DNA from 4 places in the Alteromonas sp. 4NH20-0104 genome. Region 1 is predicted to be linked to each of the others. Evidence: predicted binding sites of a transcription regulator. Region 1 holds the regulator's gene; each other region holds the start of a gene.
The links. The regulator sigma-54, encoded in region 1, starts transcription at its own class of promoters, with help from an activator protein. The targets are predictions, from matches to a motif close to GTTGGCACGNNNNTNGNNT.

Region 1 (5,910 bases):
CATAGCTGCGATTATTTCGCTCCAGATGGGGCATCCAGGTATCCAGCAGGTTTTGGATTTGCCAGATAAATTTGGTGACAATGGGCTGCGAGCCCAGAAAAGCTTCTACCGGCGAGTCCAGACCGGTTAAATGTTTTAAGTCAGGCTCCCAGTGCGGGTTAGGTAAAAAGCGGACATCGAATACATAGTCGGCGTCTTTGGGAATACCGTGCTTAAAGCCAAATGACTCAAACACCAGTACCAGTCGGGAGCTTTTCTTACCCAAAATCCGTTCACGGATAAGCTCAGCCAGCTGATGAATCGACAGGTGGTCGGTGTCGATATACAAATCAGCACGCTCTACAATGGGTGCTAACAGCTCTTTTTCTGCCAGAATGGCATCGGCCAGTGACTTGTTCAGTTTTGCCAGCGGATGCAGGCGGCGGGTTTCGCTAAAGCGTTTTACCAGCATGTCGTCGCTGGCATCCAGATAGACAATGGTCATCGACCAGGACGAAGGCAGATAATCAAGGATCTCTACCAGTTCGTCGGGATCTTTAGGCAGGTTGCGAACATCTATACTCACCGCCACCTGGTCGTATTCGTCAACCACCGTATGGGTTAACGTTGGGAGCAGATTAACCGGAATGTTATCAACGCAGTAGTAGCCCAAATCTTCCAGGGCTCTTAGCGCAACCGATTTGCCGGAGCCGGAGCGCCCGCTGATAATAATAAGTTTCATATGTTGTCAGACTCCCTGCCGGACTATTGTGCAGCCTCGTCGCACAGAGCGGCGATAACCTGTTCCTTCGATTCGGCGTTACGGATGGTTTTTACAATACTTTTCTGGCTCAGCTTGCCGGCGATGGTAGCCAGTGTCTGCAAATGACCTTCGGTTTGGGTTTCAGGGACCAGAATGGCAAAAAAGATATCGACCGGTTTATCATCAATGGCGTCGAATGCGATGGCTGGGGTAGTGGTTACCACAACGGCCGTAACCTTGGATAGGTTAGCCAGTCTGCCATGGGGTAAGGCAATGCCATTGCCGATGCCAGTGCTGCCCATTTTTTCCCGGCTTAGCAGTGCATTCAGGGCATCTTCTTTTTGAATTTCAGCGTTGGTTTCGGCAGCAATGTCGCTGATAATTTCTAAAATTCGTTTTTTACTGTTGCACTGGACCGCACATTTAGTGCGATCCAGGCTAACTAAGGCTTGAATATTCATAAGGTTATTTGGGGCCTAGTGCTTTTTAAGCTTTTCCTTATGCTTGATTACCTGACGATCCAGTTTGTCGACCATACTATCTATCGCGGCATACATATCTTGATTTTCTGACGACGCAAATACTTCCGCACCACTTAAATGCATCGTGGCTTCGGCTTTTTGAGAAAGCTTTTCCACGTTGAGGATCACATGCACATTGGATATGTGATCAAAGTGGCGCTCCAGTTTACTAAACTTGGTATCAACATAATTACGCAAAGAATCGGTTATCTCGATGTGATGACCTGTAAGATTTATTTGCATAGTTCGTCTTCCTTATATTTCGGCCTAAATAAGGCTCTTGCGTTGGTTAGACGGTGGAATCGACAAAGATTCCCGGTATTTTGCTATTGTTCGCCGGGCAACTTTAATACCTTGTTCGGCCAACAATTGAGCAATTTTACTGTCGCTTAGTGGTTTACTGGGCTTCTCGGCGGCAACCAGTTTTTTAATCAGTGCGCGGATAGCGGTAGAGGAACATTCTCCGCCAGACTCGGTGGCTACGTGGCTGGAGAAGAAGTATTTCAGTTCAAAGATACCGCGGGGCGTATGCATGTACTTTTGGGTAGTTACCCGCGAAATGGTGGATTCATGCATATCGACCATTTCGGCTACGTCGTTGAGGACCATAGGCTTCATCATTTCCGGGCCGTGCTCAAAAAAGCCCATTTGTTGCTGCACAATACAGTTAGCTACTTTGAGCAATGTTTCATTGCGCGATTCGAGGCTCTTAATGAACCACTTTGCTTCCTGCATGTGGGAGCGAATAAACTGCGAGTCTGAGCTGTTACGGGCTTGTCTGCTCATGGCTGCATACTGCTGGTTTACGCTCAGTTTTGGCAGGCTGTCGGGGTTCAGTTCAACTACCCAACGGCCTTTCTTTTTGGTGACTGACACGTCGGGGATCACATATTCAGATTCCTGCGTGATAAGTGCGCTGCCAGGACGAGGATTCAGGGTTTGCAGTAAACGCATGGCTTCACGCAAATCATCTTCTTTGAGCCGCGATTTACGCATCAGCGTGCGATAATCTTTGCTGCCAAGCAAATCAGCATAGTCTTCAATAAGAATCATTGCTTCCTTAAGCCAGGGCGTTTCGGGAGCAAATTGTTTGAGCTGAACCAGTAGACACTCCTGCGGGGTACGTGAGCCTGAACCAATCGGGTCGAACATCTGAATACGCTTGAGCACGCATTCAATTTCATCAACTTCTACGGGCTCTTCCATATCTTCAGTATTGACGCTCTGCAGGATATCTTCAACCGTAACGGTTAAATAACCGGATTCATCAATGGAATCGATAATGGCAATGGCTATGGCGCGGTCTACATCGCTAAAGGGGGTGAGGCGCATCTGCCACAGCAGGTGATCCTGAATGTTGTCGGTGGTTTCACCCTGAAAAATTTGTTCATCATCAGAAGACGCCGGCCCTGGTGCAGGTGCAGAAGACGCCGAGTAATACTCGTCCCAGGTACTGTCGATAGGCAGTTCATCAGGCAGCTCGTTTTTCTCGAGCGCCTCGTTGGTATCCATGCTGGTGTCGGTGCTGGCTGTTGCTGCGGCATCCGCTTCGGCATCGAGTTTACTTTTCTCAATGGTGTCGTTATCGCTGGTGTCATCAACTTCCAGTAACGGATTTGAATCGAGTGCTTCCTGGATTTCCAGTTGTAAATCCAGGGTCGAAAGTTGCAGCAGTTTAATCGCCTGCTGCAATTGTGGCGTCATAGTAAGTTGTTGACTAAATTTGAGCTGTAAAGATGGTTTCATCTACTTCTGTTCTTAACGCCTTGCTTGTTATTGATAGGGACAAAATTTGTTGTCTTTATGTATCTAACTATAGCCTGAATTGCTCACCCAGGTATACATCCTTGACCTTTTGATTACTTAAAACCTGTTCCGCGGTGCCCTGAGCGATTAATTCACCCTGACTCACAATGTAGGCTTTCTCACAGACGTCGAGGGTTTCCCGGACGTTGTGGTCGGTAATCAAAATACCAATTCCACGATCACGAAGATGTTGTATGATCTTCTTTATATCATTAACCGAAATTGGGTCAACTCCTGCAAAGGGTTCATCAAGCAAAATAAATTTCGGATTAGCGGCCAGCGCCCTGGCAATTTCCACCCGGCGCCGCTCACCACCCGACAAACTCATCCCGGTACTATTACGTATATGGTTAATATTAAATTCATCAAGTAGGGCATCGGCTTCATTTTGCTGTTCGGCAGAATTTAAGTCTTTGCGCGTCTGCAATATTGCCATGATATTGTCAAAAACACTTAACTTTCTGAAAATAGACGCTTCCTGAGGTAAATAACCAATGCCATTACGGGCGCGCTCGTGCATGGGCTGGCGGGTTAAATCCATATCGTCGATGCGGATATCGCCTTTATCCAGTGCTACCAGACCCACAATCATGTAGAAGGTGGTGGTTTTACCGGCCCCATTGGGACCGAGCAAGCCAACAATCTGGCCGGCAGAAACTTCAACGCTGACATCCCTAACTACCTGCCGGGACTTATACGACTTGGCTAAGTGTTTGGCGGTGAGGGTGGTCATTCGTCTTGGTTGTCCTGTTGGTCGTCTTCGCTGCCATTGGCCTTGTTTTCGTCGCGCACGGCTTCAATGTCTTCCAGACTGAAAACGGTGCGTACCCGGCCATCTTCACTGCCGCTGCCATCACCGGTGGCTTTCAGTTGTTCCTTGTCCATGTCGTAAACAATCGTTTCGCCTTTTACCACACTGGTATTCTGGTTTAACTCAGCATCGCCGGATAAAGAAATCGTGCGGTTAGCCACTTCATAACGAATTTCGAATGCCCGGGCTTCGACCACCCGGCCATCGTCTAAGGTCTGGCTGTATACCGCCGGCTTACCGGTAGCAATAAAGATTTCTTTGCCTTTACCGCCGCCTGCTTCAACTTCAACGCGGTCGGCCTGAATGCTTAATGTGCCCTGAGTAACCTGGACGTTATCAATCAGAATGGACTTTTTATTCTTACCATCCAGAAACTGTGATTCAGAAAACACTTCAATGTCTTTCTTGAAATCTGACTTGGCTGCCAGTACCAGCGCCGGCGAGATGGCCAGCGTCAGACTAGTTAGCAGGGGAATAAGTCGTTTGCACATGTTGATTCAACTCATAAGTTTTATTCAATAGGTTGGCGCGAAGTCCGTTACTAAATATCAGGAAATCAGGCCCCGAAATTTCCACCCTGGCGTCAGACACCATGGTTTGTTGGTCCAAATCTATCTCAAGGTAGTCTGTGGTTACACGCTGCACAAAGTCAGCCTGGTTTTTACTCACAATCACTACGTTATTTTCCAGTTGTATCATGTTGTTATCATACAACGTGCCTTCGTCGGCGACTACTTGCCAGGGCGGTTCGCCAGACTCCTGATAAATAGTGTACTGGGGCGCTAAAAACAGGACGAACCCCAGTTGCTCGTAGTTTTCCATGGTTGACGAAAACACTTCGTGCACACGCTGACCCTGTTCATTGTATAACGTGGTGGTCAGGTTGCGGGCTTTATAACTGGGGGTAATCGCCAGCACATCCTGATCCGGTGCGACAACCGGATCTTCGGCCAGATAGCCGGGCAGGTACAGCAATGACGCCAGGATAAACAGACTGGCAATGCTCAAACCTACTTTATTCATACACTGGCCCCTAAAATACCCTGTAAAGCATCGTTGGCCTGCAGCAGCGTGTCGCACACTTCTCTGACCGCGCCGAAACCACCGGGCAGGGTGGTGATCCAGTTGGCTTGTTGAATCACCTGAGGATGCGCATCCTGTACCGCAATGTTAACTGCGCTGTGGTTAAACATACCGGTATCCGGCATATCATCGCCAATCGCTGCCACCTGTTCTCTGGTAAGCCCTAATGAGCTGATGAGAGCAGCCAGCGCGTCGGCTTTGTTTTCTTCACCCTGAATAATATGCGACACCTTTAATGATGTCATACGGTCCTTAACAATAACTGAACGCCGGCCGGTAATCACCGCCACTTCAATGCCAGCATTAACCAGAGCCTTAACGCCATAGCCGTCGCGGGTATGAAATGCTTTTAATTCTTCGCCCTGATTACCCAGATAAATGCGCCCGTCAGAGAACACGCCATCCACGTCACAAACCAGCAGCCTGATGCCTTTAAGCTGTTGGAAAAACGCCTCAGGCAAATCAGTATACAGCGTTTTTACCGTACTCATTACAATACTCCCGCTTTTAACAGCATGTGCATGTTAAAGGCACCTACCGGCTGATTGTTTTCATCTACGACTAACAGCGCGCTAATTTTATATTGTTCCATTAAATTAAGTGCTTCAACGGCGAGGTCTTCGCCGTGGGAGGTTTTACAGCCGCGGGTCATTACCTCTTCCATCCGGGTGTTATGAATATCTACCCGGGCATCCAGCAATCGGCGTAAATCGCCATCGGTGAACACGCCCAACAGCTTTTGCTGACGGTCGGTAATACCGGTAAGCCCCAGCCCCTTGCGGGAAATTTCCAGCAGGGCCTCAGACACGGTTGCCTGTTCCGGCACCAACGGAATTTCGTCACCGCTTAACATTATGTCGGCCACCGTGAGCAATAATTTGCGGCCCAGACTGCCGCCGGGGTGAGACAGAGCGAAATCGTCAGAGGTAAAACCATTGGCATCGAGT
Region 2 (5,910 bases), on a different contig from region 1:
CCGGTGCAATTTTTAATGGCGTCAGTTTGGGGTCAATTTTTAAAATAGCCAGGTCATGGGCGGGGTCAATATCAACCACTTCCGCCCGATAAGTTTTAGTGTTCTTCGCATTTCCGGCGAAGACAGCCCGGTATTGAACAACATCCGGATTTAAAGGTGTTGAGACCACGTGATAGTTGGTAGCAATATAGTGACCGTCACCAATGACAAAGCCAGTCCCCTGCAACTGGTTTGCAGGAGAATTCATCGGCGTAGTGATTCCGATCCCTACCACCGACGGTTTAATTTGTTTAATAACGTCTACCATCGACTGGCTTGCCTGTAGCGGTGCAGACAAAAAGATAAATAATAAAAACAGAGAGATATTCTTCATTGCAACTCGCTTTTAAATCATTGAGTATAAACCCCTATTAATCAGGGAACGATATTGTGGATGCAGAAACACTAAAATTTATTGTTAAGCAATTGATCTCGCCAGTCGTCCTGTTTTTCGTTTTGCTGGCTGCAGGCTTAGCATGCCACTATTTAAAAAAGCTTTGCAAATTCACTTATCCATTAATTGGTGCAGCATGCATTTGGATTTTTCTTGCCAGCCAATACACATTCAGCAACTGGTTACTCGCTCCTTTGGAGTATGCCTACCCTCCCTTACAAAAAGCTGACAAAATCTGGCACGATGCAGAGTACATATTCAGCCCGGGTTGCTACTACTTTGGTAAGGATTTGCCAGAAGCCAGTAACTGGCATCAGTGTTCGTTAACACGTTTAGTCCAGAGCGCCATCATGGCTGGTTATAAAGCTACCCCGGTGATCGTCACGGGCGGTAATTTTTTAAGGGATAAGGAGATTGTTTATGCAGATAAAGCCAAGCAATTTCTATCTACGCTAATTTCTTCGCCTGTGACCGCTTTGCCAGTTGGCCACAATACCGAACAGGAACTCAAGGCATTATTTAATTATACAGGAGATGTCCCTATTGCGGTGGTTACATCAGCAACCCATATGCGAAGGTTAGTATATCAGGCCAAACAAATTGGATTTACTCAACTTATTCCGGTCCCTGTTGAACACCTTAGCCCGCCCACTTATGAAGTAACATTGAATATTCCTTCTATTGCCAGTATTTATCATACAGAGAGAGCGCTTTATGAATATATTGCTTTGCTTTATGAAACCGGTGACTGGCCGATAAGGTAAAATAGTAATTAGTTGAAATAGCATTGAATGTGTATTTTTGATGCTATTATTAAGGAACATTAAATGCAGCGCATTTATATACTACATATAAAGTTGATATCAGGCCCCGACGGAAGAGGTGACGGTGTTTAAAAGTACTAGCGCAAAAATTTCCAAGCTATGGCAGTCTTACCAGCGCTTACGCGAGGCAACTGCAATATCAAAGCATTTCTCTACCTTTTTGACGCCCGTTGTTGCCAACGCCGAAGAATTAAGAAGTGAAGTCTATAAGATCAGGCACAATGTTTATTGCGAAGAGCTTGGCTTCGAACCGCTAAGACCCGACCAAATGGAAACTGACGAATTTGATGCATTTTCACAATACTGCCTTATTCGACACATTGGTTCTGATGCCTACGCTGGCACTGTCAGATTAGTGACTCCTCGTGAAGAAGGGCAGCTGTTGCCTCTGGAGAAATACTGTCTGCATTCAATATCTCACGACGAATTTACGCCAAACCATTTTGACCGCCATGAAATCTGCGAAATATCACGCCTGGCTGTCCCTGCGCACTTTCGTCGCCGGGCAATGGATAGATTTGCCGGCGCCGCTACCGGTGCGATTAACGAGTCCACCTACTCTGAGGCCGAGCTGCGATGTTTTCCGTTTATTGCCATCGGACTTTACCTTTCCGCGGCATCTTTAGCATTAACACAAGGCATACAGCACGCCTTCGTAATGATGGAACCCCGTTTGGCCAGAAGTATGCGTTTTCTTGGCATTAAATATATTAAGATCGGCCCCACTATTGAATATCATGGCCAGCGAGCGCCTTATTATATTAATGCAGAGATCCTGCTTCGTGACCTGGCTCCGAGCTTCAAATATATGCTTCGCGACATCCAGGTTCAGGTCAATAAACAGATGAAAGAGAATACCTAACTGCCTGCGTTCCGGGTTCGCTTTCATATCGGTTGAAAGTGAACCGCAAGTAAACGGCGTTCATTGTCAAAGAATTTTACACAAAGAATATCCCCCCCCTACGAAAACTGACTAAACCACTGAAAAAGAACAAAAATATATTTATGGCACACACCATGCATCATTTTGTTCGTGGTAACTTTCTTAGTACAGAGGACTGTAAAATGAACAAATTTTCTAAACTCACGAAAGCGTTGTCTTTAAGTGCAATTATTGGCTTAGGTTTCGCTGGTGCGTCCAACGCAGCAAACATCAACTTCAATAATGGAGTTGCGGCAACAGACGGCTCTGGTTTAACCAGCCAGTATATCGATCCAAATTCTGGTAGTGTACCAAATTACTTCATCGAGACTTTCGACCAAGCTACTGGTGCCCCGGGTTTCCCTGGCTCAACAGCGTATACTGATGCAGGTTTTGAGCAAGACTGTGCGGTTAACAGTGTTAACGCGAGTCCTATCGGAATCTCAGTATCAGGTAATGCCGGTGAAATCGGTGTTCGTCAAGGCAGTGTGCCAAATACTGCAGCAGCTCCGGCAAATGATTCAACATGTTACGGTTACCTGTCTAACAACGGTTCAGGTACTGCTACAGTTGAGTTTGATTACACTAATCTGCTTAACTACTACACAGCGCTGGCTGGTAATGGTGTTCAAATCGGGATTACTTACTTAGGTTTCTACTGGGGCTCAGTAGATACGTATAACGATTTTGAATTCTATTCAGGTGGTTCATTAGTAACTGAGATTTCTGGTGTTGGTCTGCTTAACCAATTTGGCGGTTCATCAGGTAACCAAACAGCTCCAAGTTCAAACACTTACGTTGAAATCGAGTTTTCAATTGCTGAGCAATTCGACACTCTGGTAATCAATACTTCCGGCGTTGCTGGTGAGTTTGACAACATCGTTATCGGTCTGAGCACTCGTGAAATTCCTGTTCCAGCTCCAACTGGACTTGCACTGTTCGCTTTCGGCCTGGTTGCTCTTGGTCTGAGATCTCGTTTAAAGAAATAAACGAAAAAGAAAGTTACCGCTATAAAAGTCGGCCTGAGTGCCGACTTTTTTTACACTTGTAACTTTAGTCTAAAGTACCATTTCATAAACTGATGAATTTTTACGCGTTTTTTTCTTGGTCTAAAAAATGCATTGCTCCGGTTGTTGGTGACATTAATCAAGGAGCGACTCTATGAAACGTTTTCCCCTGGTCACTAAATCCCTTTTATTCAGTGTCGTACTGGTTTTTAGTGTCTCTAAGCAATCTACCGCAGCATCTATAAGTTTTGGCGGGGCTAACGCCTCAGATGGTTCTGGCCTGACAAGCAGTTTTATGGATCCCATTAACGGCGGTCTGTCAGATTATTTTATAGAAACTTTTGACATCGCAACTGGCGATCCGCTTTATCCTGGCTCTACAAACTATACGGTTTCAGGGTTTGAAAATGAGTGTGCAGTAAACAGCGTCAACAATGGGCCGATTGGTGTAAACATCTCTGCGAACAGTTCAGAGATAGCTGTTCGTAAAGGTTCGGTAACAAATGTTGCTGCGGCACCGGCTAATGATACCACCTGTTATGGCTATGCAACTAACAATGGTCAAGGCACTGCGACCATATCATTTGACTATACTAACCTACTCGATTATTACAGTTCTCTTTACGGCTCTTCAACTCAGTTAGGCATTACTTATCTTGGCTTTTACTGGGGCTCAGTGGATGTTTATAATGACTTCTATTTTTATTCCGGAGGATCGCTGGTCTCGTCGATAACAGGGGCGGCATTACTCTCGCAGCTAGGCGGCAGTTCCGGAAATCAAACCAGCCCGGACTCCAATGCCTACGTTAATATCGCTTTTTCAATTGCAGAACAGTTTGACACACTCGTCATTAATACCAGTGACATTGCCGGGGAATTTGACAATATTGTCATAGGTCTGAGTACCCGGGAGATACCGGTAAGCGCTCCGGGGGCAACACTCATCCTGCTATTTGCCTCTGTTATGATTGCCAGCCGAAGGTTTCGTAAAAAATAAATAATCAAAATAAATTCAATAAGAAAGCCGGCAACATGTCGGCTTTTTTGTTATTTCACGCTATAGTTTACTTATACTATTACTCTTCAAAGCAACCCGTTCGTATATGGATATTCATCACCCACTTTCACTTATTTGCCAGCCAGATATTGCTACGCTGATAGCATCTGAGGACGCCGTAAACCAATACGGAATAAATACTTTCGGTAGACCACAGCAATTTGCCGGTGCAATTAAAGTTTATAAAGAATCGGTTATTCCCCAGCTCCTCAAGTTGGCAAATTCGGCAGGTTTTAAACTGCATCCGGTAAGCACTAACAATAACTGGGGCTATGGCTCGATTCTGGTCGATAAAGAGCCCGTTTATCTGCTTGACCTTTCACCACTCAATACCATCACCCCGACCGATAAAGAGCTGGGCCTTATTACCATAGGCCCTGGTGTCACCCAGCAACAGTTACACGACTACCTGATTGAGCATAACTGGCCTCATATGGTGCCGGTTACTGGCGCAGGACCGTCATGCAGCCTGCTCAGCAACGCTTTGGAAAGGGGCTACGGCATCACGCCTTATACAGATCATTTTTATGCCTGCAATGCATTAAAGGCCTATCTTCCTCATCCGGACTTGTGTGAACAAAAACTCTCTTCTGCAGTGTCAGCTCTGGATCAAAGCGGCCATGACTTTATAGATAAAACCTTTAAGTGGGGCCTCGGTCCATATGTAGACGGTTTATTTACCCAGAGTAACCTGGGAGTAGTTACCGAGATGACGCTTAGACTGGCCAAAAAGCCATCGTCTTTCTGCGCTTTTTATATTCAGATATTCGATGGCGATAATTTTGCTGAGGCTGTGTCTTTCATTCGTGACCTATTGGAGTCTCAAAGTGGCATGGTTGGCTCAATTAATTTAATGGACAAGAGACGCCTCGTATCCATGACATGTGAAAATCCAAATGTCGAACAGAGTCCAATTGAGCCGCTATCAGATGAACAGGTGAACAAGTTAGCTGCAGCCAAGCGACTACCGGAATGGATGATCGTTGGATCAATTTATGGGGAGCAACCGGTAGTCAACTTTGTTAAAAAATACATCAGAAAAAACGGCAAGCAACTGGGCCGGATTCTCTTTTCTGACTCTTTATTGCTGAAATTTGCTCATCAATTCGTCCGTCTACCGCTCAATTTTCTTCCTGCATTCAAAGATGTAAAAGGTCAATTGACCTCGCTCAGTGAAGGTATTGATATCATGCTGGGAGAGCCAAACCAGGTAGCCCTTCCTCTTCCTTATTGGCGAAACCAAGCGATTAAAAGCGATAAATCTCGTCCCCTGGATCCGGCTGCCGAAAACTGTGGTTTACTTTGGTACGCTCCGCTGCTGCCGATGAATCCCAAAGCATTAGAACAGTTTGTTTTATTTGTTCGTACAACCATGCTCAAATATGACCTGGATCCGTTAATCACTTTTACCAATCTAAAACACGACTGCATAGACTCAACGGTTCCTTTGGTGTTCAATAAACAGAGCAGTGACGAGGAAGCCAAAGCGCTAAATTGTCTGCATGAATTAATTACCAAAGGATGTGAACAGGGTTTTGTGCCGTACCGGTTACCCATTCATGAACAGCAGCAACTCGACAAGTCATCTGCTTTTTGGAAAACCATAAAGCTAGTAAAAAATGCTATGGACCCCAACAATATTTTATCGCCTGGTAAATACGATTCAC
Region 3 (5,910 bases), on a different contig from region 1:
AGAAGGCAACAGCCAGCATGATTACTCCCTATCGGAAGAGGCAGGGCAACTATTTCAGTCCATGCGGGAGCATTATCCCTCGATTCGTCATGTCAGCGATTTTATTGAAATAGAGCAACGCCTGCTGGCGAGTCTGAAGGAAAACCTCAGCGCACTGCCCCCCTCCCCGCTGTCGTTAAATTTACGCACCATTGCAACCCGTCACCAGCAATGTCTGGAAAAGCTCAGTCGCGAACTCGCCGGCCATTCAGACAACTGAGCCGGTGGGTATCTTCCCCACGGTTATTACCTAAAGTCCTTCAACCACGGTGTTTTTGGCAACTAAAATTAACGCGACAGTGCAGTCTTTTTATCGTAAGCTACTGAAATTATGTAAGTCCTGCCACTCGCCGAGTCAATTTACACAGAACAGTGTTGAGGAGAAATCATGGAAGAACAACATAACGCCCCGCAGAATGAAAAGCGGCGATTAGGCGGATGGTTAATTTTAGTCGGACTGGGTGTGGTATTTTCCCCTGTGCGGCTGCTAATGACTACGCTGCCTGCCTATCAACCGTTGCTGCAAAGCGATGTCTGGTCAGCGCTTACCAGTGAGGATTCTCCCGCGTATCACCCGTTATGGGGGCCGCTGCTGGTTGGCGAAATTACGGTAAATCTGGGGATCTTTCTGGCATCGCTGTATTTAATCTATTTGTTTTTTACCCGACACTGGCTGTTCCCCTCTTTTTACATAGGTATTGTACTGACCTCACTGGTGTTTATCCCCGCTGATGCCTGGTTGGTCTCCATCGTGCTACCGGAACAACCCATGTTTGACGCCAACACCACCCGCGAGTTGGTTCGAACACTGATTGGAGCTCTCATCTGGATCCCCTATATGCTCATGTCAGAGCGTGTTAAGACGACCTTTGTTAAAGACGATGAGGGCGCACCGCCGGCGTTACCGGCGGTGCCATCTCACTAAACCAAAACGGCGCCTTCAAGGCGCCGTTTATCGATAATCTCGTGCGGTTCTATTTGCCCGCCCGGGCTAGTCTGGTCACAATCAGGTATGCTTCAAATTTGCCTGATTGGCGTTTTCCACCCAGTCCAGATCCTTAGTTTGTTCATCCAGCGTGCCTTTGGCATCTTCTAAAAACACTTTACAGAAATAATCCACGCAAGGATGCATTTCTCGGTAGCGTTCTAACTGAATTTCCATTTCTTCCATGGCATTGGAAAACTCATGATTCGATTTAGCCAGTTCATAGTCACACTTCAAATAAGCACATAACACATCAGCCGCTTTGGCTAAGCGTACATGCACGTCATTTTTATCCTGTAAAATCAGTGGTTCGTAACTCGACTGCAGCGGTTCAGGCAGCGTTTTAATCAGCATCTGCTCAAACCGACGTTCTAGTTTTTTAATTGCCTGAGTCGTTTCCGGATCGTGATATTTTACCGGACTGGGGATATCACTCATTCCCGCAATTTCACTGCCTTCATGAAAAATTGCCATCGCCGCGACCCGGTCCGGCTCAATGGCTTCACCATAGACCTCTTTAGCAATCACACCGAGCATGTGAGCAATCACCGCTGCCTCGTAAATATGGGTAGACAACATTTCTGACTGAAACTGTGCCATAAGCGGCCAGCGTTTCACATTGCGCGCGCGCTGCATAAGACCGATAAAGGCGGAATGACTGTTAGCCATGAGTTCTCCAGGTGAATTTTGCCAATAAAACCAGATCCTAAACCTTATTGCCGGCGATGTCAGCCTGCCCCTGTTGGTTAGTCTGTAAAAAATGCACTCACTCCTGTAACGAATTGTCACCCCTCCTCTGACAGCTCAGCACAGAATTAAATTTAACCATATTTATCAACAACATAGACATTGGCACAAGATAAGCATATATCATTGTGACATTAGATGAAATTAAAGGAGACATCATGTTAGGTTGGGCAATTACATTTTTTATCATTGCCATCATCGCAGCAGTTTTCGGTTTTGGTGGAATCGCAGGTGCAGCAACTGGTATCGCACAGTTTCTGTTCTTCTTATTTGTAGTATTACTGGTTATCTCTTTGGTTGCTGGCGCCATTCGCGGCAAAGCCCCAAGAGCTTAGTAAATTACAGACTCAATAACCAATCAGGGAGATTATTATGAAAACGTTGAAATTACTTGATGTACTGAAAATGACCGTTATCGCAGCATTCGCATGTTCTGTTATTGCCTGTGGCGACGGTGAAGCCGAAGATGCTGGTGAAGCAATCGATGAGGCAGTAACCGATGCAGGTAATGCCGTAGAAGACGCCTGTGAAGACGTTAAAGAAGGCGTGGAAGCAGAAGACGACGATTGTTAATCTGCTGCCACTAAAGAAGGGCAATGTGCCACCACACTCTGTGGTCGCCCATTGCCCTTTTTGCATTTAATGCTTTTTACTTTTCTTATCCAGCACGCCCATGGCAAAAGCCGAAATAACAAATGTTAAATGGATAAGGACATACCACATTAACTTATCGTTTTCGATATTCTTGGCGTTCATAAAAATTTTGAGTAAATGAATCGACGATATCGCCACAATTGATGCAGCAACTTTGCTTTTTAAAGTCCCGGTGTCCAGGGTTCCCAGCCACGCCAGTTTTTCCGTGCCTTCCTTTAAATCAATGCTCGACACAAAATTCTCATAGCTGGTGAACATCACCATGACAATCAGTCCTGACACCAGGGCGATATCAATTAACGACAATACCACCAGCACAATATCGGCTTCGCTGATTTCAAGTACATGGGGTAGCAGATGAAAAATTTCCTGAAAAAACTTAATGCCAAGGGCAATAAGTGCCAGCGACAAACCAAAATAGATCGGCGCCAGTAACCAACGCGATGCGTACATAACACGCTCAATTAACACTTCCAAACCAGGCCTCCTGCGTTGGAAAAACATACTTGTAAGAGAATAAATAATAGCGTCTGCCACTGAGCACGCAGTGGCTTAGCAGACAGCGCTGAATGTCAGCCGCTCTGGCAGTGCCAGGGCGGCATAATTTTATCAGAGCCGTAAATTTTGAGGTATCTTTTCTTTTGCCTGTCCGCTGTCCGGCAAATCAATGCTCCTGTCGGCCTTAATCGTCTTCAATGACGAGGTCCATCCAAACCAGTCGATGATCCGAACTGCTCTGGCGGTCTTTCACCAGACGGTATAGTGACGACGATTCCGACGGCCAGAATACCCCGCCCCCCTGTACTTTCAGGCCTTGTGAAGAAGGTAATACATAATCAGCACGAGCCCCCCAGTAAGCGGTATAACGGCTGCTGAATGGCTCCTCTGTCGCTTCACTGCCGCCCTCACTTTGCGGGATCAGGCTGCTGTTAACCAAAGGATGATGGGTTAGCTGTTCAATCACGCCCGGCCGGTGCTTTTCGCCTATGTCGGCGGCATTGAAATCACCCACCAATACAAAGCGCGAACCTTCAAAACCACCTTTTTTGCCGTTGTCATCATAGATGTAGTCTGCCCGCTCAGGTGACAAGTAATCAGCCATCAGACGGATTTCATCATGATTCCGCTTACCATTACGGTCTTCCGGCCCGTCAAAGGTTGGCGGCGTAGGATGCATGGCCAGTATGTGAAGAACTTCGCCATTAATCGAAACCGGAATATCCCAGTGTGATTTAGAACTGAGCCTTACCGCTGACCACTCCTGCGGGGTAAACCAGGGGTCATCGGTGGCCGGGTCACTGATCTTTAGTGCGCCAGGCATATCGCGCCACAAAAAGCGCTGAAAAGTACGCACCGCTGCCACATCAATCGGATAACGGGAAAGCAACGCCATACCAAACTGACCGGGATACATCCCCCAGCCATAGGCATCACCGGCATTTCCGGTTTGCTTGCCGTTGTTGTCTAAATCAAAGGGCGTCGCCACACCGGTATTCACCGGCGCTATATACTGATAAGGGTAATCAATTGCTGCCTGACCATGCTGACTTTTATTCAGGTACTTACTGACAAACAGCGAGATGGCCGTGGGCGTTGCACTCGGGTAATAGTCAAATTCGTTGAGCAGAATAATGTCGGGGGCCACCCGTTGGATAATTTCGGCAATATTGCGAATTTGCGGATGCTCGCCTGACTGTAACAGGGTCAGTAAAACGTCACCGGAGTTGGCTGAGACCCCTTTCGGTTGATAATTACTGGCCTCCATGCTGACATTGAAAGTTGCAACACGCAACGTATCGGCGTAAACATAATGCAGGGAGAAAAAAGCCAGCAGTAGTGTGAAAAGCGTTTTATTCATAAACATGGACGATAGCAAACAGAAAGGCTTAGTGTACGCTAAATCACATTAATAAAATAACCCTACTGCTATTAATAAGTTAAGGAGAATCTCTTGCTCGTTTTAAAGCCCAATTGCGAAGGATGTGATTGCGATCTGCCGCCCGATGCGACAGAAGCGATGATTTGTTCTTATGAATGCACCTTTTGTTTAGACTGTGTCAATGACTTACTGAGTAATGTTTGCCCGAATTGCGGAGGCGGTTTTACGCGGCGGCCCGTCAGGCCAAAAACAGCGCGCCGTGATGGCGTTAGCCTGTCTCATCAACCGGCCTCCACAGCGCGGGTAAAAACCACTAAGAGCCCGGCCGAAATCAAAGCCTTTGCGGCGCAGGTAAAAGCGATTCCGCCCTGGCAGCGTTAAGGCGCGACGAATTAAATTTCGCCGATGTATTCACCCAGTTCAACCACCTCAAACTGCGCGCCGGGAGAACCGGATACATACACAGAGCATTGACCCCATGATGAGGGGATGTGCCATTCTGACTTGCTCACCGCCGTATAGCGAGAGAGCTTGTTATCACAACGGATCTGCACTTCATCCAAATCGCCCTCGGCAATATCAAGCGCAAAGGCATTACGACTAAGCTGATGGAATAACCGCCCTTCCTTGTTAATACTCGCTTTACGCACCATGGGCTCGGTGCCCTGCACCAACGCTTTTACTTTCTCGGCATAAGGGGCCAGTTGCGCCAGTTTTTCCGGCTCGTCATCAAGCAGGGTTTCCAGCCTGGAATAGGCTTTCATTGCTTCGTTGTACTCACTTTTTGCAATGGACAACACAAACTCGCGTTCCAGCAAATAATGGGCGGTTGATTCGCGAATGGCATCATTGTCGATAGCCCGTGCGCGACGCACACTTTTTAGCTCGCGGTCCGGATCATCAATGGCTTTGGCATAATGAGAGTCTGCCAGCCAGAAATAGGCGCTCTCGGTATGATTCCACAGCTGGTCGTCCTTCATCTCGGCAATCAAGGCTTCAGCCAGGGCCAAATCTTTATTGTTTATAGCCTCTGCAACGTCCTTATAACGCCGCATAAACTTGCGGGTAACCCCTTTGGAACCGGACAGTCTGAAATCAATTTGCACCATGTTTCGGCATTGTTGAATCACTTCGCCATCCTGGGTGGCAGGACTGTACTGCCAACGTTTAATGGCTCGCAGTGTGGCTTTTTCAAAGGCTTTTAATCCGCTGGAGTCCTGTACTACAGGATCTTCCACTTCGCCATCCTTGTTGATCACGAAACTCACTTTCACCCAGCCTTCCTGACTTTTTCGGGCCGACGAGACCGGATACTGAGGGTCCACCCGTTTAAGCGGCTGGGCCTCCACAACGGTAGCGATATGTTCTGCAACTGGTGCTTCTGACTGTGCCAGGCTGGCGGCAGAAAACAAGGCGAATGCTAAGGGAGCAATTTGATAAGATGAGGGGCTGCGCATGGAATCATTCCTTCCTTAAAATGATTTAATAAACATCACCATAGCTGATAAAAGCGGTAACTTCAACGACCCTGACTGAATGCGCGGTTTTTGCCTCAATCTCTAACGGCGGGATCAGATATCACGAGACCAGCGTAAAAATAACCCCA
Region 4 (5,910 bases), on a different contig from region 1:
GGCATCAGCAACACCACCGTGGTGCAACCGGCAATCAGAACCAGGCCAATATACAAAAGCGCCTCGCGCTGACTGGCTACCAGCCACGCACCCAGCGCCACTATCGCTAAGCTCAGTAACAACCAGACGTTATAAACCGGTTTGAAACGCCGCTTAAATGCCGCTACCAGATAACTGCGCCGGGCCAGACTGTGAGCCAGACGTTGCCTGATCAACAGCCCCATTACCATCACTGCGATTGCACAAAACACCACGGCCAGCAACATCAGGCGCGGCGTGGAAAACTGTCCACCGCTAAACTGCCCGTCCAGTAGAAATCGATAAATATTACTCAGCAACGGCGTGATTGCGCTAACCAGCGATGCTCCGGCAATTACCCCACCAACCGCGCCAACAAGGGCCAGGATCAACATTTCCAGTTGTAAAACACGTAGCAGTAATGCCTGACCAACCCCGAGTTGGCGCAGTTTAACCAACACCGGCGTACGCGCGGCTAACAGCAGGTTAAAGGCATTAAACACAATAAAAATGCTCACCAAAACCATCAGTGCGCCCATGGCCCACAGATTGAGGCTGAAACTGTCACTCAGGTTGTTGGCGGATGAAGTCAGCACAAAGGGGGCTAATTGAAGGTGTGCAGGGAGTGATTCTTCCAGCAACGCATACTGCTCAGTCGACAATGCCCCCATCACCAGCAGGCCGCCTAGCTGATGGGTTTGTAAAGTGACATCACCTTGATAAAACTGATTAATATCCTCAATACCATTGAGCGCTGCTTGTTGTGCAAAGCTGTTTTGCTGTGATGCTGCGCGATTAGCCATTGGCAACAGGTTAAACAGCGTAACCGTATCAACCGCTAGCCGATCACCGGTTTGAGTGTAAGCCACTAAAGCGTTAACACCCTGTCGCCGAAGCTCGGCATAATCAGAGCGCCTGAGAGGTTTATTTTCATTGCGCGGAATTATGTGAAAATTAACCGGTACATCACCCAGGGTAAACTGCTTTAACTGAGAAGACGCGCCGGCATTGATAAGTGTGACGGCAGTGAGACCTGCGCTGGCAATAAAGATCGCCACAATAATTAGCAATGGCTCCCAAAACCGCGCCCGGTAGGTGGCTAGTTGGGTACGCAGTGCCAGAATAAGAACTCGCATGGCCCGCGACATTATACTAAGGCTAACCGGCCCTGATGGAGCCGATACTGAGTTTGAGCGCGCCTGGCAACGTCCGGGCTGTGGGTAACTACCACCAACGCAGCACCCTGCTCCTGACAATAATTAAACAGCAACTGGCTCACCACATCGCTGGTTTGTTCATCGAGGTTGCCCGTGGGTTCATCGGCAAGCACCACATCAGGCTGATGATTAAGTGCGCGGGCAATGGCAACCCGTTGCTGCTCGCCACCAGAGAGCATACTGACCGGCGCTTTGTGCCGCTCCGCCAGCCCAAGATTTTCTAACAAGGACTGCTGACGGGAGGCATTGTAGTTACCTTTTAAGCGAGCGGTAAAGGCCACGTTGTCCCAAACGTTAAAGCAGTCCAGCAGATTAAACTGCTGAAAGATAACGCCAAGGTGGTGCATTCGAAACGCATCGGCAGCTTCCTGCGACAAACTCTCTAACGCATGTCCGGCAATCACAATGGTGCCGCCAGAGCTTTGTTCAAAGCCCGCCAGTAACGCCAGCAAAGTGGATTTACCACAGCCGGATGCGCCCTGAATACTCACCGATTGCCCGGCAATAACATTCAGCGAAAGCTGGTCGATAATGGGGGTGGCTGAGTCAGGGTAGTGTTTTATAAGGTCAGATACTGCGATCATTATTCGATTTTGTTCCTTAATCGACCGCACCTTACGAGGCGCTGTATACCTCTAGTTTAACGTAAATTAATCAAATTAAGATTAATTACAAGTTCACCAGATAGGCAACATCAATGTCTTAGCAAAAAGCTTTTAGTCAAACACCAAAACGGCTTGTCGGCTCAGCGCCACCAACCGTTCATGTTCATCCCAAATTTTCGCCTCAGTATGGGCATAACCATTAGCGGCAAACCGGGTATCCACCTCATACGCAAACCAGGGGTTACCGGCAACGGGAATAAGCGGGTTCACAAACTCCAGATCCCAGCTTACCGTACTCATCGGTGCCGGAGCTTCCAGTTGCTGCACCAGCGCTGGCGGCCATGCATCAATCAGCGCGATCAGGTGGGTATGGCCAAATAACTCTACCGGCGCGCGGTTGCGCATCCAGCCGTAATAATGACAGTGTGAACTGCCGGTGAAGGGGCGTTGCCCCTGAAGCATAGCCAGATCGTAGTGATGGAAAAACCTCGGCAGTTTAGCGGCGTCAGTTCCCATTAACATTGCCTTATCGGGTAGTTCAAATTGATGCGAAGTCAGCTTGTTGATATGCAATTTCGAGGTTAACTCAACACCATAACAGGCCTGCACACAAACGCTGACTTTGCCTGCCTGATTCAGCCTTACCAGGTATTGCGACATATTGCGGCCGGAGCGTAATTGCTCTATGACCACTTCAAAGGGTTCATCAAATACCACCGGACCAACAAAGTTAGAGTGAAAGGTACGTAAGGCGCGATCCGGCGCTACAATCAGACTCAGCGCATAATGCATCATCGCCGCACTGATACCACCAAAAGCCGTACGCCCCTGCCCCCAGTCATCGGGCAAACCGGGGTGAGTTACCCGCCATTGGTTGTCGCTTATTGGTGTAACGGCCGATAAGCTCGTAAACAATTGATCAATGTGATGCATCAGACAACCAGTTCCTTTTTTTGATTATTAGAATGTTAATAGCTTAGTAACACTAATACTTTAGAAGTATCTTTTCCTTTTAACTGAAGTATCAGTCAGTTAGCTATAATGCTCAATTAACCTTGCCATCTGGCTATCGAAACAGACACAAACTGATAACATCTATTCCTGGTAAGCTTATGATTAAAAAGACATTTGGCACATAAAGTGCTTCATTCTCTGACTTATTCGTGAGACGTGCTGTTAGAGCTACAGTTGCGCAAAGAGAGTGCAAATGGTCCTTTATATCTCCCCAAAATTGAGCTATCCGCTGAAACGTTCCAGCCTTTTTCTTTCATGCTGGTTATTTGCCTTTGGGATAAGCCCTTATTCCGCATCCCAGGCGGAAGAACAATGGTTTACCCGCGATCTGGCGGCCGACATCATCGACGACCGTTGCGAAACCTGCCACAACGATTACGAATTTGCCGGTAACTGGTCGGTAGCCGATATACATGTAAGCGACCTGACCAAAGGCAAAAACCAAAAACTATGGGAAGGTATCTTAAAGTCTGTCTCCATGGGCGATATGCCACCGGCCGATAAAAAACAGTTAAGCGCAGACGAGAAAACGGCCTTTCTGAACTGGCTTGAAGGTTCGCTGGATGACTATAGCGAGGCTCATCCTAACCCCGGCAGAGCCACCATAAGACGGCTCAACCGTAATGAATACGCCAGGTCAGTACGCCATTTACTGGCGCTGGATGTGGATATCAGCGATTCACTCCCGGGAGACGATTCGGGGTACGGCTTCGATAACAACGCCGATGTGCTAGGCGTCTCTACCACCCTCCTGGAGCGTTATCTGTTTGTTGCCGGCAAGCTCAGCAAACTGGCCACCGGCACCGCCGGCGAAGCCGCCGGTAAAGAGAGCTACATCGTGCCTAAAGACGGCCCGGTGAAAAACAGTGGTGTGCCCTCTTTTGATTTGCGCATGAGCGATGCACTGCCACTGGACTCCAGAGGCGGTGGCAGTTTTGAATTTTATGCACCGGTCAGTGGTGATTATGAAATCGCTGGTTTTTTGAATGCCAATACCAATAACGAAGTCGACCGCCTTGATATTCATCGCTATAGCCATACGCTCACGCTTACTGCAGGCCGACATCAAATCGGTATGACTTTTCGTAAAAACCTGGCCCTCAATGAACATGTGCCAACCATCCGAAAGGGCACAGACTACGTGGTGATCCCCGAGCGCCCCCCGGTTGAAATGACGCTGGATTTTATTGTTGATGGTGCACGTCTACATTCAACCAACGTCCCTTCTTACCACATGTCTGCGCGTTTCTCTCAGGCTGCATTCTTACGTGATGTGCTGGAAATTGAAGTGATTGGGCCGTTAACCCCCGGCAGCAGTGTTGCCTCGCAAACGGCCAGCACCCGCAAAATATTCAGCTGTCTGCCGGGGCAACAATCAACCGCAACAGCAGAACTTGATTGTGCCCGGCAGATTATAAGTTCATTAACCGCAGAGGCGTACCGCCGCCCGGTTAGCAACGAGGATATACAGCCCTTACTGGCAATTTTTGAGCGAGCCCGGATGGATATCAGTTTTCGCGCCAGTATCGCTACGGCCATACAGGCACTGCTGGTGTCGCCAAACTTTTTATACCTGCAGGAAATTCCGCCTGCCGAGGTTGAGCCTGGCAGCGTTTACCGCATTAGTGATACAGAATTCGCTGCCCGGCTAGCGTTGTTTTTATGGAGCAGCCTGCCGGATAAGGAACTTACCGCACTGGCCAGCGCGGGTAAGTTAAGAGAGCCGCAGGTGCTTACGCAGCAAATCAAACGCATGCTCGCAGCCGACAAAGCCAACGCGCTTACCGATAACTTTGCCGGACAATGGCTGTATTTACGCAATCTGCCCTACCATTTTCCGGATGTGTTTGAATTCCCGGAATTCACTATTCCCCTCAGGCATTCTATTGAGCGTGAAACGGAACTGTTCTTTACCCGTATTCTCAAAGACGACCTGCCCATTTTTGACTTTTTAAATGCCGATTACAGTTACCTCAACGAACCATTGGCAAAGCACTATGGTATCGATGGCGTTAAAGGCTACGCTTTTCGCAAAGTCTCCTTAAGTGACCAATCCCATCGCGGCGGATTACTCGGTCAGGCGAGTATTTTAACCCTCACCTCCAATCCTAACCATACGTCGCCGGTAAAACGTGGTAAGTGGATCCTCGACAACCTGTTAGCGGCCAGCCCCCCGCCGCCACCGCCGGATGTGCCGGCTTTGGTGGCCGAGCACGACGGTATGGCACTGACAGCCAGGGAACAGTTAAAGCGGCACCGGGCCGACCCGGTTTGCGCGGCCTGTCATGTGCGCATGGATCCGCTCGGTCTGGCACTTGAGCAATATGATGCCGTAGGCGCTTTTCGTACCCGCTATGCCGACCAGCCAATCGATGTTACTGCTACGATGCCCGATGGCACCCAGTTTGAGGGCCTGAACGGTCTTCACGATGTACTGTGGGACAGACGGGAGCGCTTTACCCAGGCATTTATCGACCGCCTGCTCACCTATGCCCTCGGTCGCGGTTTAGAAGCTTACGATCAGCCTGTTATCCGCACCATCGCCAGGCAAGCCAGTGAGGAAGATTACCGCATTCACAGCATTATTGAAGCGGTAGTCACCAGTACGCCATTTAACTTTAAAAAAGCACCAGAGGCAGCTAATGAACCACAACAATTCGCTAAAGCGCCGTAACCCAGCGTTATCCCGTCGTACCTTTTTAAAAGGCCTGGGCGTTAGCATGGCGTTGCCGGTGATGGAATCATTGGTGCCTGCAGCCATGGCAAAATCGCTGGAGCAGCGGCCCAAGCGTATGACAGTATTTTACTCCCCCAACGGGGTAAGAATGCAACGTTACACGCCTGCAACCGCCGGTAAAAATTATGCCATGACACCCATCTTAAAACCCCTCGAAAAAGTACGCGATAAGTTTACAGTGATTTCAGGCCTGGCCCATTACCAGGCCAGTGCGTTCGGTGCGCCGCCGGCCGGACATGGCCGTAGCTGCCCGGCATTTTTAACCGGCGCACATGCCAAAGCCACCGAAGGGGCTGATATTCAGTGCGGCATTTCTGCC

Region 2: AC27IB_RS01115 (Npun_F0296 family exosortase-dependent surface protein) is a predicted target of sigma-54. The motif match lies at 2,262-2,280, and genes of this name have one in related genera.
Region 3: AC27IB_RS12695 (DUF1328 family protein) is a predicted target of sigma-54. The motif match lies at 1,873-1,891, and genes of this name have one in related genera.
Region 4: AC27IB_RS10655 (DUF1592 domain-containing protein) is a predicted target of sigma-54. The motif match lies at 2,968-2,986, and genes of this name have one in related genera.

The regions. Positions count from the first base shown of each region.
Region 1 covers NZ_BAAJLP010000033.1:8,872-14,781, reverse strand. The annotation lists gene rapZ (RNase adapter RapZ) at 1-721, opposite strand, end outside; gene ptsN (PTS IIA-like nitrogen regulatory protein PtsN) at 745-1,203, opposite strand; gene hpf (ribosome hibernation promoting factor) at 1,219-1,506, opposite strand; gene AC27IB_RS19425 (RNA polymerase factor sigma-54) at 1,531-3,009, opposite strand; gene lptB (LPS export ABC transporter ATP-binding protein) at 3,077-3,802, opposite strand; gene lptA (lipopolysaccharide transport periplasmic protein LptA) at 3,799-4,371, opposite strand; gene lptC (LPS export ABC transporter periplasmic protein LptC) at 4,340-4,903, opposite strand; gene kdsC (3-deoxy-manno-octulosonate-8-phosphatase KdsC) at 4,900-5,454, opposite strand; gene AC27IB_RS19400 (KpsF/GutQ family sugar-phosphate isomerase) at 5,454-5,910, opposite strand, start outside.
Region 2 covers NZ_BAAJLP010000001.1:231,726-237,635, forward strand. The annotation lists gene AC27IB_RS01100 (S1 family peptidase) at 1-373, opposite strand, end outside; gene AC27IB_RS01105 (YdcF family protein) at 430-1,197, shown strand; gene AC27IB_RS01110 (PEP-CTERM/exosortase system-associated acyltransferase) at 1,322-2,119, shown strand; gene AC27IB_RS01115 (Npun_F0296 family exosortase-dependent surface protein) at 2,323-3,168, shown strand; gene AC27IB_RS01120 (Npun_F0296 family exosortase-dependent surface protein) at 3,341-4,183, shown strand; gene AC27IB_RS01125 (FAD-binding protein) at 4,290-5,910, shown strand, end outside.
Region 3 covers NZ_BAAJLP010000016.1:37,895-43,804, forward strand. The annotation lists gene AC27IB_RS12680 (hypothetical protein) at 1-259, shown strand, start outside; gene AC27IB_RS12685 (DUF2569 domain-containing protein) at 428-964, shown strand; gene yfbR (5'-deoxynucleotidase) at 1,046-1,693, opposite strand; gene AC27IB_RS12695 (DUF1328 family protein) at 1,930-2,106, shown strand; gene AC27IB_RS12700 (hypothetical protein) at 2,144-2,344, shown strand; gene AC27IB_RS12705 (TIGR00645 family protein) at 2,411-2,902, opposite strand; gene AC27IB_RS12710 (endonuclease/exonuclease/phosphatase family protein) at 3,108-4,289, opposite strand; gene AC27IB_RS12715 (DUF1272 domain-containing protein) at 4,377-4,685, shown strand; gene AC27IB_RS12720 (energy transducer TonB) at 4,697-5,761, opposite strand; gene AC27IB_RS12725 (hypothetical protein) at 5,876-5,910, opposite strand, start outside.
Region 4 covers NZ_BAAJLP010000012.1:95,106-101,015, reverse strand. The annotation lists gene AC27IB_RS10670 (FtsX-like permease family protein) at 1-1,154, opposite strand, end outside; gene AC27IB_RS10665 (ABC transporter ATP-binding protein) at 1,166-1,819, opposite strand; gene AC27IB_RS10660 (acyl-CoA thioesterase) at 1,952-2,773, opposite strand; gene AC27IB_RS10655 (DUF1592 domain-containing protein) at 3,048-5,528, shown strand; gene AC27IB_RS10650 (DUF1552 domain-containing protein) at 5,497-5,910, shown strand, end outside.